Regions from separate parts of the Streptomyces sp. G5(2025) genome, predicted to be linked through region 1. Evidence: riboswitches for the same ligand, from Rfam matches in the RefSeq annotation. Region 1 holds a riboswitch; the other holds the start of a gene.

Evidence for each region. Region 1 has a riboswitch for cyclic di-AMP ahead of ACOBQB_RS08330 (M23 family metallopeptidase). Riboswitches for the same ligand answer to the same signal wherever they lie in the genome.
Region 2: another riboswitch for cyclic di-AMP. It lies ahead of ACOBQB_RS27585 (M23 family metallopeptidase); the one in region 1 lies ahead of ACOBQB_RS08330 (M23 family metallopeptidase).

What each region holds. Positions count from the first base shown of each region.
Region 1 covers NZ_JBMUZT010000002.1:1,833,318-1,837,707, reverse strand. The annotation lists gene ACOBQB_RS08335 (M16 family metallopeptidase) at 1-1,254, shown strand, start outside; cyclic di-AMP (ydaO/yuaA leader) riboswitch at 1,505-1,667, shown strand; gene ACOBQB_RS08330 (M23 family metallopeptidase) at 1,680-2,483, shown strand; gene ACOBQB_RS08325 (GntR family transcriptional regulator) at 2,698-3,402, shown strand; gene ACOBQB_RS08320 (HPr family phosphocarrier protein) at 3,575-3,856, opposite strand; gene ACOBQB_RS08315 (GNAT family N-acetyltransferase) at 4,037-4,390, shown strand, end outside.
Region 2 covers NZ_JBMUZT010000006.1:3,693,866-3,698,255, forward strand. The annotation lists gene ACOBQB_RS27575 (PrsW family intramembrane metalloprotease) at 1-229, shown strand, start outside; gene ACOBQB_RS27580 (aldo/keto reductase) at 255-1,199, opposite strand; gene ACOBQB_RS27585 (M23 family metallopeptidase) at 1,292-2,386, opposite strand; cyclic di-AMP (ydaO/yuaA leader) riboswitch at 2,398-2,545, opposite strand; gene ACOBQB_RS27590 (PP2C family protein-serine/threonine phosphatase) at 2,777-3,961, opposite strand; tRNA gene ACOBQB_RS27595 (tRNA-Met) at 4,152-4,225, opposite strand; gene ACOBQB_RS27600 (alpha/beta fold hydrolase) at 4,327-4,390, shown strand, end outside.

The sequences.
Region 1 (4,390 bases):
CAGCAGGTCGTCGCCGTGGAGGTCCACCTGGAGGCGCCCCTGGACGCCGAGCCGGAGGGCCTCGACGGCGTCGCCACGATCATGGCGAGGGCCTTCAACGAAGGCACCGACAAGCACTCGGCGGAGGAGTTCGCCGCCGAGCTCGACCGGTGCGGCGCCAGCATGGACGCGCACGCCGACCACCCCGGCGTCCGTGTCTCCCTTGAGGTACCGGTCTCCCGCCTCCCCAAGGCGCTCGGTCTGCTCTCCGACGCCCTGCGGGCCCCGGCCTTCGCCGACAGCGAGATCGAACGGCTCGTACGCAACCGCCTGGACGAGATCCCGCACGAGGCGGCCAACCCGGCACGCCGCGCCGCCAAGGAGCTCTCCCGGCAGCTGTTCCCGGCGAGTTCGCGCATGTCGCGACCCCGCCAGGGCACCGAGGAGACGGTCACGGCCATCGACGCGGCCGCGGTGCGCGCTTTCTACGAGACGCACGTCCGTCCCGCCACGTCCACCCTGGTAATCGTCGGCGACCTCGCGGGCACCGACCTGGACGCCGTCCTCGCGGACACGGTCGGCACCTGGACGGGTGGCACGGCAGAACCCCGCCCGATGCCCGCGATCACCGCCGACGACACGGGCCGTGTCGTCATCGTGGACCGCCCCGGCGCCGTCCAGACGCAGCTCCTGATCGGCCGCATCGGCCCGGACCGGCACGACCGGGTCTGGCCGGCCCAGATCCTCGGTACGTACTGCCTGGGCGGCACCCTCACCTCCCGCCTGGACCGCGTCCTGCGCGAGGAGAAGGGCTACACCTACGGCGTACGGGCGTTCGGCCAGGTCCTGCGTTCCGCCCCGGACGGCACAGGCGCCGCGATGCTCGCCATCAGCGGCTCCGTCGACACCGCCTCCACCGGGCCCGCGCTGGAGGACCTCTGGACGGTCCTGCGCACCCTCGCCGCGGAGGGCCTGACCGACGCCGAGCGCGACGTGGCGGTGCAGAATCTGGTGGGCGTGGCCCCGCTCAAGTACGAGATGGCCGCCTCTGTGGCCGCCACGCTCGCCGACCAGGTCGAACAGAACCTCCCGGACGACTTCCAGGCGCAGTTGTACCGGCGGCTGGCCACGACGGGCACCGTGGAGGCCACCGCGGCCGTCGTGAGCGCCTTCCCGGAGGATCACTTGGTGACGGTCCTCGTCGGGGACGCCGCGGAGATCGAGGAGCCCGTCAGGGCGCTCGGCATCGGAGACGTGACGGTGGTCACCGGCTGAGTCGCCGGCTGAGCCCCCGGCTGAGCGTCAGCCGGGACATGGCTGAGTGACAGTCAGGACATATCAGGACCCCGGTGACCGTTTCGGTGGCCGGGGTCTCCTACTCCCCATATGTCCGAATTCATATGGAGGTTGCCCGTCTGGCGTGTGGCGTGCGCTACAAAAGACGTCTTCTGTTTGTGGATTGAAAGACGGCCCGTTTAGCGTCGGTCCGGCTGTACGTCACGCACCACGCCGCATCCGCGGCACCGGACAGTCATCGCCGAGTCCCCGTACGGCGCGAGCCAGGGGAGCCGGGGACCCACATGTCCCCTGGGGTGAATCGGGCACCTTGCCATCAGGTGAGGGACTCGTAGGAGACCTTCCTGCTCCGAACCCGTCAGCTAACCCGGTAGGCGAGAAGGAAGGAAAGGATCAGCCGCTTCATGGCGTTCACCCGTGCCACCGGGAAGCACCGTCGTCCCAGCCGCCTCACCCGCACGACCGCGAACGTCGCGGGCGTCGCCGCGATCACCACCACGGGTGTCATCGGAGGCCTGGCCGCTCCGGCGCTCGCCGCCGCCGACGACGCCGCCCTTGAGCACACCGGACTCACCCAGGCGATCTCTGTCGGTGACTCGCTCGCCGACAGCATCGACGCGCAGGCCGCCGCCCAGCGGCAGGCCGCCGACGACGCGGCTGCGGCCAAGAAGGCCGAAGAGGCCGCCAAGAAGAAGGCCGCCGAGGAGAAGCGCAAGGCCGAGGCCGAGGCCAAGGCGAAGGCCAAGAAGGAGCGCGAGGCCAAGGAGCGCGCCGCCCGCGAGGCCGAGCGCAAGCGCCTGAACACCTACGTCTCCCCGATCTCCGGCTCGTACGTCTCCACGGGCTACCAGACCGGCGGCGCCATGTGGTCCTCCGGCAGCCACACCGGTGTCGACTTCCACGCCGCGTCCGGCACCTCGGTCCACGCGGTGGGCGCGGGCACCGTCGTCGAGGCGGGCTGGGGCGGTGCCTACGGCAACAACGTGGTCATCAAGATGAACGACGGCACGTACACCCAGTACGGCCACATGTCGTCCCTCGGTGTCACCGTCGGCCAGACGGTCACCCCGGGCCAGCAGATAGGCCTCTCGGGCTCCACCGGCAACTCCAGTGGCCCGCACCTCCACTTCGAGGCCCGCACCGGCCCGGACTACGGTTCGGACATCGACCCGGTCGCGTACCTCCGCTCGCACGGTGTCAACGTCTGACCTCTCCGACGCTCTCAGCGCCCGACCGAAGGCCCCGGCTCACGCGAGCCGGGGCCTTCGGTGTTTCCGGCGTCATTTTCCGGCCCGCCCGCGTTTGGCCAAAAAATATCCATGGATTCCGGCCCGCCATCGGAAATTCCGAAGCTCTGCCATAGAGTTCCTGAACGAGCGTCGGTCGACCGCGTTACGCGGGGATTAAGGCGGAGGTCCGGTCATGCGCATTCCCGCGCACTCGGTATGCACGGCCATCCGGGACGACATTGTCGCCGGTGTCTACGAAAGGGGCGGCCGGCTCACCGAGGAGCTCCTCGCGCGCCGCTACGGCGTCTCCCGCGTCCCGGTGCGCGAAGCCCTGCGCACCCTGGAGGCCGAGGGTTTCGTCGTCACGCGCAGGCATGCGGGCGCCTGTGTCGCCGAGCCCACGGAGCAGGAGGCCGCCGACCTCCTGGAGCTGCGCACGGTGCTCGAACCGCTCGCCGCGGCCCGCGCCGCACAGCGCCGCACCGACGCGCACCTCAAGGTCCTGCGCGGACTCGTACGGCTGGGCCAGGAGCGCGCGCGGAAGGGGCAGGGGGAGGATCTGCGCTCGCTGGGCGGCTGGTTCCACGAGACGCTCGCCCAGGCCTCCGGCAGCCCCGGCCTCGTCACGCTGCTCGGCCAGCTGCGGCACAAACTCGCCTGGATGTACGTCGTCGGGCCCCCGGCGGCGCCCGCCGCCTCCTGGTCCGAACACGCGGCTATCGTCGACGCGGTGGCCCGCGGGGACGCGGAACGGGCCAGGGCGCTGACCGCCGGGCACGCGGAGCGGGCGACGGCCGCGCACCGATTGCGCCGTGCGCCGAGGGGCGGCCCTACGAGGGAAGTGAGCGAAGTGAGGGAAGTGCAACATCCCGTAAACACAGTGAGCCTCAGGAATTAACGCAGCTGCCGTATACAGCGAGCGGCGTGAGAAAGATGCGGGCCGTTCAATTTAATTCCGGCCGTTTCTCCATCCATGCGCAACTAAACTGCCGCCAGGCAAAACAAAGGGCCCACCCCGTGTTCCAGGGTGGACCCTTTGAAAGGTACTGCGCGTCCAGGTACTGCGCGGTTCAGACCGTCTCCGGGAGCTCCTCGAGGCCCTCCGCGACGAGCTTCGCCAGACGGTCGAGGGCGGCGTCCGCACCCTCGGCGTCGGAGGCGAGCACGATCTCCTCGCCGCCCTGGGCACCCAGGCCGAGCACCGCGAGCATCGAGGCGGCGTTGACCGGGTTGCCGTCGGCCTTGGCGATCGTCACGGGGACGCCGGCGGCCGTGGCCGCGCGGACGAAGATGGAGGCGGGTCGGGCGTGGAGGCCCTCGGCCCAGCCGACGTTGACGCGGCGCTCAGCCATGTGTTGCTGCCCTTCCAGGTATCTCACACTTGTCTAGACCATTGTCGCATGCCGTTGTGGATGCTCCGTCGACCGGACGCTGCCGCTCCGTCGACCGGACGCCGGCCCTCCGGCGACGGGACGCCGGTCCTCCTCGACCGTACCCGGCCCGGGCGCCCCCGCGACCCGTACCCTGGCCCCATGCAGACCCCGTCGGATCAGCAGGACCGGCACGACTACCCCTCGCACTGGGAAGCCGATGTGGTGCTGCGCGACGGAGGCACCGCCCGGATCAGGCCCATCACGGCCGAGGACGCGGACCGCCTGGTCAGCTTCTACGAACAGGTGTCGGACGAGTCGAAGTACTACCGCTTCTTCGCGCCCTACCCGCGGCTGTCCGCCAAGGATGTGCACCGCTTCACCCACCACGACCAGGTGGACCGGGTGGGACTCGCCGCCACCGTGGGCGGCGAGTTCATCGCCACCGTGCGCTACGACCGCATCGACGAACGCGGCATGGCCGCCAGCGCCCCCGCCGACGAGGCCGAGGTCGCC
Region 2 (4,390 bases), on a different contig from region 1:
GGAGCGCCGCGAACCGGCCCGCCCCGCCCTGGGCTACGCCGCCCGCGCGATCACCCCGGTCAGGCTCCCCATGCCGTACGCGCCCCACGGCCACCCGCACACCCCGTACCCCCACGCCCCGTACGCCCCTGCCGCGCACGCCCCCACTCCGTACGGGCAGCCGCAGTACGGGCAGCCGCAGCCCTATCCGGCGTACGGCCACCCGGTCCACAACCCCTACCGCTCCTGACGCTCCTGACGGCTCCTGACGGCTCCTAGGCGGAAGCCGCCGTCAGCGCCGACAGCTCGGCGTCCGTCAGTTCGAGGTCCGCCACCGCCAGTAGCGCCGGCAGCTGCTCGACCGTGCGCGCGGAGGCGATCGGCGCCGCCACGGTGGGCTGTGCCGCGAGCCACGCGAGGGCCACGGTCGCGACCTGGGCGTCATGTGCCCCGGCGATCTCGTCGAGCGCCGCGAGGACCCGGTCGCCGCGCTCGGTGCCCACGTACTCCTCCACCCGGCTGCTGCGCGCGCTCTCGACGCGCGTGCCGGGGCGGTACTTGCCGGTGAGGAAGCCGGAGGCGAGCGCGTAGTACGGGACGGCGGCGAGGCCGGAGCGCGAGGCGACCTCCTGGAGCCGGCCCTCGTAGGTGTCGCGGGAGACGAGGTTGTAGTGCGGCTGAAGCGCGACGTACCGCGTCAGGCCTTCGCGGTCGGAGAAGTCGAGGGACTCCTGGAGCCGCTCGGGCGTGATGTTGGAGGCGGCGATGGCGCGCACCTTGCCGGCCGCGACCAGCTCGTCCAGCGTCCCGATGATCTCCTCGACGGGTACCGACGGGTCGTCGTAGTGGGTGTAGTAGAGGTCGATGTAGTCCGTGCCCAGGCGGCGCAGGGAGGCGTCGGCGGCGCGCTTGATGGTGTCCGGGGCCAGGCCCTGGTACTCCGGGTGGGCGCCGGCCTTCGTGGCCACGATGACGTCGGAGCGGTTGCCGCGCTCGGCCAGCCACTCGCCGATGAGGGTCTCGGACTCGCCGCCCTTGTTCCCCTCCACCCAGGCCGAGTACACGTCGGCCGTGTCGATGAAGTTGCCGCCCGCCGCGGTGTAGGCGTCGAGGACGGCGAAGGACGCGGTCCGGTCGGCCGTCCAGCCGAAGACGTTGCCGCCGAGGGAGAGCGGGAAGACCTCAAGGTCGGATGAGCCAAGCGTACGAAGAGAAGTCATGCGTTCCTCAACGAGCATGAGGAAAACAGCATTCCGGTTGCTCCCCCAAATGAACGTCAAGCCTCCAAATGAACGTCAAGCCTCCGGCCCGGTCAGGGGTTGAGGCCCTTGCTCTGCAGCCAGGCGAGCGGGTCGACGGTGGAGCCGCCCGCGGTGTGGACCTCCATGTGGAGGTGCGGTCCGGTGACGTTGCCGGTCGCGCCCACGCGCCCGATGACATCCCCGGTGCTGACCTTCTGGCCCGCGCCGACGGTCATCGAGGACTGGTGGCAGTACCAGACCTCGGTGCCGTCGTTCAGCTCCAGGACGGTGCGGTAGCCGTACGCCCCCGCCCAGCCGGCCTCCTTGACGGTGCCGGTGTGGACGGCCTTGAGCGGGGTACCCGTCGGTGCGGCGAAGTCGAGACCGGTGTGGTGCCCGGAGGACCACATGGAGCCGGCGACACCGAAGTGGGACGTGATGGTGTACGAGGAGGTGGGCAGCGCGTAGCTCTTGGCGAGCTTGGCACGGCGCTCGGCCAGCGCCTTGGCCTCGCGTGCCTCCCGCTCCTTCTTCTTCTTGGCGGCGGCCTGGGCGTCGGCCTTCCGCTCGGCCTGCTTCTGCTGGGCGGCGGCCTCCTCGGCGGCCTTCTTGACGGCGGCCTCCTCGGCCGCGGTCCGCACCGCGTCGTCCGCCTGGTCCTGCTGGTTCTCGGCCTGCTGCATGATGCGGGCGCGCAGCGCCTCGCCCGCGTCGGTGGCGCCCTGCTGGGCGTCGGTGTGGCTGACACCGGCGGCGGTCAGCGGGGCGGCCGCGGTGACGGTCTCGGGGCCCGCGGGCGCCGCGGAGTCGTCGGAGATGAGGGAGCCCACGCCGGGCAGGGACTCGGCCTCGGGCAGCGAGTCGGTGACGGCGCCCAGGTCGGGCATCGAGATGGAGACGGGCGCCTTGCCGTCCTGCGCGGTGGCTATGCCGCCCGCGCCGACGGCGGCGATGACGCCGACACCCAGCACGGTGGAGCTGCGGGCGAGCCCGCCACCGCCCTTCTTGTGCACACGGTGCCTGCCGCGGACGGGACGGACGGACTCCTCGGTGGGATTCCATTCCTGCCAGGTCTCCTGGCCCTGCCAGGTCTCCTGGTCGTATCCACCGAAGTCGTCGTCATTCGGTATGTACGCGGCTTGGGGGGCAGGCCGGTTGGACGCCACTGGGGCGCACTCCTTTCCTTCCTTCTCGCCTACCGGGTTAGCTGACGGGTTCGGAGCAGGAAGGTCTCCTACGGACCACCGGCACGGATGCACAGGTGCCCGATTCACCCCAAGTTGGTGGTTCCCCGGCTCCCTTGCGGGATTAGGCGTGTGCGCACGGAGCCGTCTCTAGTGACGGCTGGGACGACCGCGCTGCGTTATCGAACGTTAATAGACAGTGGTGCCGTATTCCAAGCTGTTCCGTTTGATCATTAACACCCTCGGCCGGTACTTACGGGACACAGAGAGGGAAAACAGGGCGAGTTGACCTCTCGTCATCTCGCGAATGCCGACGGCCGGAACCTTATATTCCCTTGACATGACGTCACTAGCCTTGCTCAGGGCTGCACTTCAGTCACGGCCAGTGACCCCTCCAGTGGTCCTCCCAGTGGCCCTCACCCCGCCCGCCGTCTTCCCGTCCCCGGTCGTCGGCCGCCGCACCGCGAGCAGCGCCATGTCGTCCGTCGCCGCGCCCCCGGTGTGCCGTCGTACCTCCTGCGTGAGCGTGGCGAGCAGCGTGTGCGGACCCTCGCGGCCGGGGAAGATCCGGCCACCGAGCCGGGCCGCCGGGTCGTAGAAGGACCCGGTCGCGTCGCGCGCCTCCGACAACCCGTCCGTGTAGAAGAGCAGCATCGCGCCGGGCGGGAACTCCGACTCGTCCGCCCGGTCCGGCCACGCCCCCAGCTCCCCCATGCCGAGCGGCAGCGCGGGCTCGCTCGGGGAGAGCACGCACAGCCGCCCGTCGCCCCGCAGCAGCAGCGGCTCCGGATGCCCCCGGTTCACCAGTCGTACGCAGCCCTCACTGAGCCGGATCTCCGCGAGGACGGCGGTGGTGAACCCCTCGAAGGCGTCGAGCCCCTCCCGGCGGGTGCCCTCCCGCGCGAGGGCCCGCTCCAGGCGCTGCGCCACCGCCTCCAGGGTGGTCTCCTGCTCGGCGGCCTCACGGAAGGCGCCGATGACGACGGCGACGGCGGCGACCGCTCCCATGCCCTTGCCGCGGACGTCGCCGACGATGAGCCGTACGCCGTGCGGGGTGTCCTGCACGGCGTACAGATCGCCGCCGATGAACGCGTCGGCCTGCGCGGCCTCGTACCGCGCCGCGAGGTCGAGGCCGCCGATGCGGGGGTCGGGCTGCGGCAGGACGGCGCGCTGGGTGGCCTCGGCGATGGAGCGGGCGATGGCGAGCCGGTCGTTGCTGCGGCGCACCACGCGGTTGATGAAGACGGCGAGGGCCGCGACGGTCGCCACGGTGAGCAGTTCGGTGACGGCCTCGACATGGCCGCCGGCCGAGTTGCCGTAGTGCAGCACGATGACCGCGGCCGAGGCCGCGACACCGGTCAGGACGGTGCTGAGCAGCGAGTAGAAGGGGGCGGCGATCAGTGGGGCCGCCGTGAAGAGCGGGGCGGCGGTGAACTCGGGCGGGGTCAGGACGTCGTACCCGACCCCGACGACCAGGAGCAGGACGGGCAGGACGCGTACGAGGATCCGCTCGTGCGCGGTGGCTCCGCTGCCCCCGGTACCTCCACGCTGCCCCACCGCTTGTCTCCCGCCGATCCCGCGCCCATCGCCGCGCTGCACCCAGGCTTCCTGGAGCGGGCCTCGGGTGCGAGCCGGTGTGGGCCGGACGGGTGACGGGGGCGTGGGGGCGAAGGCGTGAGAAGGCCCCGGAAACACCGAAGGCCCGGAGTCAGTGAGTGATCACTGACTCCGGGCCTTCGGCCTTCAGTAGCGGGGACAGGATTTGAACCTGCGACCTCTGGGTTATGAGCCCAGCGAGCTACCGAGCTGCTCCACCCCGCGTCGGTAAACACAACAGTACGCCATCCGAGGGGGTGAAGCGAACCAAGGGCCTTCGGATGCCGCTTGACCCTGACCGTGCGTCAACGTTGCAGCCTCGTCGCATGACGGACAACAGCACTTCCCCGGCCCGGTTCGCCCCGCCGGTCGGAGGGTTCGAGGAGATCG